DNA from 2 places in the Cohnella sp. LGH genome. Region 1 is predicted to be linked to the other one. Evidence: a T-box and tRNA genes for the amino acid it is inferred to sense, from the RefSeq annotation. Region 1 holds a T-box; the other holds one or more tRNA genes.
What was found. A T-box is a leader RNA that pairs with one kind of tRNA and senses whether it is charged. The one in region 1 lies ahead of leuS (leucine--tRNA ligase), so its partner is inferred to be a tRNA-Leu.
Positions count from the first base shown of each region.

Region 2: it has a tRNA-Leu gene. The T-box ahead of leuS (leucine--tRNA ligase) is inferred to sense a tRNA for this amino acid. The anticodon was not compared.

Region 1 covers NZ_CP072117.1:4,217,117-4,220,498, reverse strand. Annotated here, with positions in the region: gene J4772_RS18230 (MMPL family transporter) at 1-566, opposite strand, end outside; gene J4772_RS18225 (TetR/AcrR family transcriptional regulator) at 719-1,342, shown strand; T-box leader at 1,443-1,693, shown strand; gene leuS (leucine--tRNA ligase) at 1,750-3,382, shown strand, end outside.
Region 2 covers NZ_CP072117.1:4,990,627-4,994,008, reverse strand. Annotated here, with positions in the region: rRNA gene J4772_RS21575 (23S ribosomal RNA) at 1-38, shown strand, start outside; rRNA gene rrf (5S ribosomal RNA) at 191-307, shown strand; tRNA gene J4772_RS21565 (tRNA-Asn) at 337-412, shown strand; tRNA gene J4772_RS21560 (tRNA-Ser) at 416-507, shown strand; tRNA gene J4772_RS21555 (tRNA-Glu) at 527-601, shown strand; tRNA gene J4772_RS21550 (tRNA-Met) at 704-780, shown strand; tRNA gene J4772_RS21545 (tRNA-Asp) at 813-889, shown strand; tRNA gene J4772_RS21540 (tRNA-Phe) at 913-988, shown strand; tRNA gene J4772_RS21535 (tRNA-Thr) at 1,009-1,084, shown strand; tRNA gene J4772_RS21530 (tRNA-Tyr) at 1,101-1,184, shown strand; tRNA gene J4772_RS21525 (tRNA-Trp) at 1,202-1,275, shown strand; tRNA gene J4772_RS21520 (tRNA-His) at 1,298-1,373, shown strand; tRNA gene J4772_RS21515 (tRNA-Gln) at 1,390-1,464, shown strand; tRNA gene J4772_RS21510 (tRNA-Gly) at 1,483-1,557, shown strand; tRNA gene J4772_RS21505 (tRNA-Cys) at 1,574-1,647, shown strand; tRNA gene J4772_RS21500 (tRNA-Arg) at 1,663-1,739, shown strand; tRNA gene J4772_RS21495 (tRNA-Leu) at 1,764-1,848, shown strand; gene J4772_RS21490 (hypothetical protein) at 2,023-2,172, shown strand; gene J4772_RS21485 (ArsR/SmtB family transcription factor) at 2,696-3,364, opposite strand.

The DNA.
Region 1 (3,382 bases):
TGGATGCCGACCGGTCCGGTCACGCGCGCGCTTAGTTTGTCCGCGGAGTCGCGGGGTTCGGCGAACGGATCGGCTCCGGAGATGGCGACTAACTCACGCTTAAGCTCGGTTACGCCCTCCTTTAAATTCTCCGCGCCCGCGTCTTTGGCGAACAGAACGGGAAGTACGAACGTGCTCCCATCTTCGGACAACTGGCTCTGCAGAGCTTGCGGAGGCAGAGTGTGAAGTGGCGGGACGGCCGTCTGGTGCGGCACGGGCGAGGCGCTTAGCTTCTCCGTCAGCTTGCGGACGACATCCAACTCGGTTTCTGTGAGCCCGCTGCCCTTATACAGCACGACTAGCGCCGGAATGTCGGAGCCGCTTGGGAATTCGCGCGCGGCGACGGCATCCGCCTGCACGGAAGGCTTTCCGGAATTCAGATTGGGGGAATTGTTGATTTCCTGGCTGTTTACGGACGGGAGCAGCGCGCTCAGCAGGCCGGCTGCGGCAATCCAGACCAGCAGCGTAATCCACTTGCTTCTCTTGCCGGCGACCCAATTTCCGTAGCCGCTTTTCTTATTGCTCATAACGAATGATCCTCCTTTGAATGGTGCAGCTTCTATTCAAAGCTGTGCGCGCTCCGAATTTCGGATATAATTTAATTGGAATGCAAATTAATTATATATACCGGAAGGTTAATTATGCAACGAGAAAATTTCAACCGAAGGAGGGGAAAGCGATGAGCGAGAAACGCGCCAAGCGCGCCCCCGGAAGACCGAAGAGCGGAGCGGACCATCCGTCGATGAGAGACAAGGTGCTGCTGACCGCATCTGTCCTGTTTATGGAATTAGGGTATGAGCCGGTCTCCGTCAATATGATTGCCGAACGGGCGGGAGTTACGAAGGCGTCCGTCTACTATTATTTCGAGAATAAAGCGGTGCTGTTTACCGCCGCCGTAACGGAAATGATGCTGCGAATTAGCGCCATTACCGAACGGATCATCCAGGCCGGCGGAAGCTTGCGCGAACGTCTTGCGCAGATCGCCCTATCCAAAATGACGAAATCGCAGGCTCATGTTGAATTCGAAAGCTTGATGCGGGAGGCTTATCCTTCGCTCGGCGAGGAGCAGCGCGCCGAAATTCGCCGGGCGGAGTATCGGATTCACGAGGTGCTGGCGGCAGAATTCGCGAGAGCGATGGAAAGCGGCGAGATTCCGCAAGGTCATCCGATGCTGCTGTCCCACGCGTTCTCTTCCCTGCTAATGATCGGCAGCCGCGAACGAATCGGCGAAGAGGTGTTCTCCCCAGAGCATCTGGCGGCATCCATCGTGGATTTGTTCTTGAACGGAGCGGCGGGCAAATAGCGGTTGCTTCATCGAGCCGCAGTTAGAGACTTTGTCGAGACGTCGGCGTCTATCCGCATCTGCTTGACACGGATCGCGCGAATGGCTATAATCATGGCATACTTTGGCTATGAAAAGGAACAGTAATCGCGTGACGTTATTCAGAGAGCTGGCGGAAGGTGCGAGCCGGTTAGCGACTGCGACGAACTCGCCTTGGAGCCTCCGAACCGAACGGATTTCTCTTCGCTTATGCGAATATGGATCAAGTAGGCAAGGCGTTACCTCTCGTTACGAGGCAGAGTGGGCGGACATCCAAGCAGGATTGCCGTCAACTAGGGTGGTACCACGGGAGATGACGCTCTCGTCCCTAGCGACAACGCTGGGGGCGGGAGCTTTTTTATTTTTTCTGACAAAGGGAGTTAATCGACATGGCACAGGAGCAAGGTCAAGGTTATCAGCCGCAGAAAATCGAACCGAAGTGGCAAAAATATTGGGACGAGAACAAGACGTTTAAGACGACGGAGGATGCGGGCAAGCCGAAATTCTACGCGCTTGACATGTTCCCCTATCCATCGGGGGCGGGACTTCACGTCGGCCACCCGGAAGGCTATACGGCGACCGATATCGTCAGCCGTTTTAAGAGGATGAAGGGCTTCAACGTGCTGCACCCGATGGGCTGGGACGCGTTCGGCTTGCCGGCCGAGCAATACGCGCTGCAGACGGGGCGTCATCCGCGCGAAATTACGTTCGAGAACATCGACAATTTCCGTCGCCAGATCAAGTCGCTCGGTTTCTCCTACGATTGGGACCGGGAGTTTAGCACGACGGACCCGGACTATTATAAGTGGACGCAGTGGATTTTTATCCAACTGTACAAAAAAGGGCTCGCTTACGTGGCGGAAGTGCCGGTTAACTGGTGTCCGGCGCTCGGCACGGTGCTGGCCAACGAAGAGGTCATTGACGGGCTGAGCGAGCGCGGCGGCCATCCGGTGATCCGCAAGCCTATGCGCCAATGGATGCTCAAAATTACCGAATACGCCGAGCGCCTGCTTGAAGATTTGGAAGATCTGGACTGGTCGGAAAGCATCAAGGATATGCAGCGCAACTGGATCGGCAAGTCGACCGGCGCGGAAGTGACGTTCGCCATCGACGGCCATGGCGCGGCGCTGACCGTATTCACGACGCGTCCAGACACGCTGTTCGGAGCGACGTATTGCGTGCTCGCTCCCGAGCATGAACTGGTCGGTTCGATTACGACCACCGAGCAGCAAGCGGCCGTCGAAGCGTACGTCGAGCAAGCGGCTCGCAAGAGCGACTTGGAGCGAACGGATCTGGCCAAAGACAAGAGCGGCGTATTTACCGGCGCTTATGCCGTCAATCCGGTGAACGGCGTCAAGGTGCCGATCTGGATCGCCGACTACGTGCTCGGCGGCTACGGCACGGGCGCAATCATGGCCGTTCCGGGCCACGACGAGCGCGACTGGGAGTTTGCGAAGAAATTCGATCTGTCGATCAAGGAAGTCGTGGCGGGCGGGAACGTAGAGGAAGCGGCCTATTCGGGCGACGGCAAGCTGGTTAATTCCGAGTTCCTGAACGGTATGGGAACTGCGGAAGCGATCCAAGCGATGATCGCCCACCTGGAACAGGCGGGCACGGGGAAAGGCAAAGTCACGTACCGTCTGCGCGACTGGCTGTTCAGCCGCCAGCGTTATTGGGGCGAGCCGATTCCGGTACTCCACTACGAGGACGGCACGATGGACACCGTTCCGGAAGAGGATTTGCCGCTGCTGCTGCCGGACGTGGACGCGATCCAGCCTTCCGGTACAGGCGAGTCTCCGCTTGCCAATGTGACGGAATGGGTCAACGTCGTCGATCCGCGCAACGGCCGCCAAGCCCGCCGCGAGACGAATACGATGCCGCAATGGGCGGGAAGCTGCTGGTATTATCTGCGCTTCATCGATCCGAAGAACGACAAGGAAATCTGCTCGCCGGAGAAGCAGCGCGAGTGGCTGCCGGTCGATCTGTACATCGGCGGCGCGGAGCATGCGGTTCTTCATTTGC
Region 2 (3,382 bases), 770 kb from region 1:
GGAGCTGACGAGTACTAATCGGTCGAGGGCTTATCCTAACATCGTGCGATGCAAATCGCTACGAACAGTGAATTGGCCTACAAAGCAAGACACTTCACCTTCTTCTAAGCGCGAGTTTGGTTCGTATCCGGTTTTCAGGGCGCAAGCCTTGAATGCCATGTTTAACATGGCTAGAATTGAAGCAATCTGGTCTGGTGATGACGGCGGAGGGGTTCCACGCGTACCCATCCCGAACACGACCGTTAAGCCCTCCAGCGCCGATGGTACTTGGACCGCAGGGTCCTGGGAGAGTAGGACGTCGCCAGGCGGGATTCATAGTTCTACATTGCTTACCATTCCCTGATAGCTCAGTTGGTAGAGCACTCGACTGTTAATCGAGTTGTCACAGGTTCGAGTCCTGTTCGGGGAGCCATTTGGAGAGGTGTCCGAGTTGGTCGAAGGAGCACGATTGGAAATCGTGTAGGCGTCTAAAGCGTCTCGAGGGTTCGAATCCCTCTCTCTCCGCCATAAATTTTCAGGTAAGTATGGCCCCTTGGTCAAGCGGTTAAGACACCTCCCTTTCACGGAGGTAACAGGGGTTCGAATCCCCTAGGGGTCACCATTTCTTTCATAAGAAATTTCCAGAATTTGAGGGTTGCATTACATAAGCGATATAAGGTATGATAATAAATGTCGCTTTAACGGGCAACATACTCAACAACGACGCGGGGTGGAGCAGCCCGGTAGCTCGTCGGGCTCATAACCCGAAGGCCGCAGGTTCAAATCCTGCCCCCGCAACCAAACATCATCTCGGCTCATAACCGAGTACACGCGGAGCCGTGGTGTAGAGGCCTAACATGCCTGCCTGTCACGCAGGAGACCGCGGGTTCGAATCCCGTCGGCTCCGCCATTTTCCTTCAAGGAAGCATGTAAGGCTCGATAGCTCAGCTGGTAGAGCAGAGGACTGAAAATCCTCGTGTCGGCGGTTCGATTCCGTCTCGAGCCACCATCAAGAAAACTTAACACTAAGCCGACTTAGCTCAATTGGTAGAGCAACTGACTTGTAATCAGTAGGTTGGGGGTTCAAGTCCTCTAGTCGGCACCATTTCTCTTCTAAACGTGGAGGATTAGCGAAGTGGCCAAACGCGGGAGACTGTAAATCTCTTCCTTCGGGTTCGGTGGTTCAAATCCATCATCCTCCACCATCATGTTTTTAATGCTTAGGGGCATAGTTTAAGGGTAGAACAGCGGTCTCCAAAACCGTTAGTGTGGGTTCAATTCCTGCTGCCCCTGCCAATTAAATGCTTCACAATTCATGGCGATCGTGGCGAAGTGGTTAACGCATCGGTTTGTGGATCCGACATTCGGGGGTTCAATTCCCCTCGATCGCCCCATTTACATCAATTTTGTTGGGGATTAGCCAAGCGGTAAGGCAACGGACTTTGACTCCGTCACTCCTAGGTTCGAATCCTAGATCCCCAGCCATTTTCACGAACCTAATGTGCGGAAATAGCTCAGTGGTAGAGCATCTCGTTGCCAACGAGAAGGTCGCGGGTTCGAATCCCGTTTTCCGCTCCATCTCAATCTTGAATCTGGCGCCATAGCCAAGTGGTAAGGCAGAGCTCTGCAAAAGCTTTACCCCCAGTTCGAGTCTGGGTGGCGCCTCCAAAAACCTCAAAGCTTGCGCCCTTAGCTCAGCTGGATAGAGCGTTTGACTACGAATCAAAAGGTCAGGAGTTCGAATCTCTTAGGGCGCGCCAGTAAGATGCAACAAAATTGAATATGCCGGTGTGGCGGAATGGCAGACGCGTTCGACTCAAAATCGAATGGGCAACCCCCGTGGAGGTTCGAGTCCTCTCACCGGTACCACTTTAACAATGACAGTTCATTAGAGATTAATCTAATGAGCTTTTTTTGTGTCCGAACCAGAAGGAATAAGGAAACCAGGCTGTAGAGTTACTAACGCCTGGTTTACCTTTGTGTTTGTCATTTCTAGAATTCGATTAACCAACATGAAGAATGATTAGGGGGGCGACGTAAACGATGCATACAGGCGAGCCAAGCAACCCTAAAGTAGCCGTCATCATTACGGGATATCGGCATAATTCTCATGCGGAAGTCATTGTCTGCAGGTTGTTGGGGCGGTGGGGCTATGAACCTCAAATCGAGGTGGCTTCCCTCTACGTAGATTAATTTCCTGCCAACGATATGAGCAGGGAAGAAGTCGCACATGCTGGCATTCCGATCTGTTCGACAAGAAGAGAGGCTATTGTTGAAGCCCATCGCCATAAGCTTGAGAAACGGCTGGGAGGAGAGAGCGCCGTAAAGTCTGTACGCGCGATCCAAGGCGAGCGAGTATGGAAAGTATTGCTTTTTCCATCTGCAACTCGATTAGGTCCGCTGTTGTTTGTCGCCGGTCAAGGCGGGCTAAATTCAATAACGGGCAAGGTTGAATATCTATTTGGCCAAAAGGGAGCATTATGCTGAATTTAATCAAATTTGTGGACGTTATTTTTCGGCCCTTATCCTGCCAGAACGACCGTTTATTGCGATCTGAATTATGATTTGCTGGTTGAAATTGATATGATTGCCGCCTCTCAAGTGTGCGATTAATAAAAGCGCGTAGGTTCATAGACGATAGAAAAAAAGCCTTCCGCAACCTGATAAATAGGATGCGGAAGGCTTTACACGGACTAACGGTTCTCTCTATTTGGCTTCAGTGAGCAAAATGTTCCTGCCATTCATTTACTCCCTCATCCATCCGATAGGCGCTAAATCCTTCAGCCTGCAGCTTCTGCGCAGCGATTGCGGAGTATACACAGAGCGGACCTCTGCAGTAAGCGACAATCTCGGTCTCCTGAGGGAATTCACGCATAAAATACTCCAGTTCCTCTATAGGTACGGATATCGCGCCATCGATATGGCTAATTTCAAACTCTTCTTTTGGACGCACATCCAGAAGAAGGATAGACTCCGTATTTAATTTTTCCATGACCTGGTCCATCGTTAGAGTTTGAACGTTATCCAAGTTATCCATAAAGTCGTCCTTAAGCTTTCCGATATCGGGAAGCTGCTTGTTGCTGATTCTCCACAGGGAAGTCAACAAATCAACAATAGCAGGGTCGGCCAATGAATAGATGACGTGGGTGCCTTTCTTGGTGAATCTAACAAGCTTGGCATCCAACAATACCTGGAGATGGCGAGATACGTTTGCAAAATTCATCCCCGTGGACGAGGTTAACTTTTCTACCGTCTTGGATCCCTGGGACAATAAAGTAAGAATTTCCAAACGCTTATCGCTCGACAAGCATTTACCGATTCTCGATAACTGTCTGTAGAGATCTTCTTTGAGGGCATTCGCTGAATCCAGCATAGTATCATTCATAATGATATTCCCTCGATT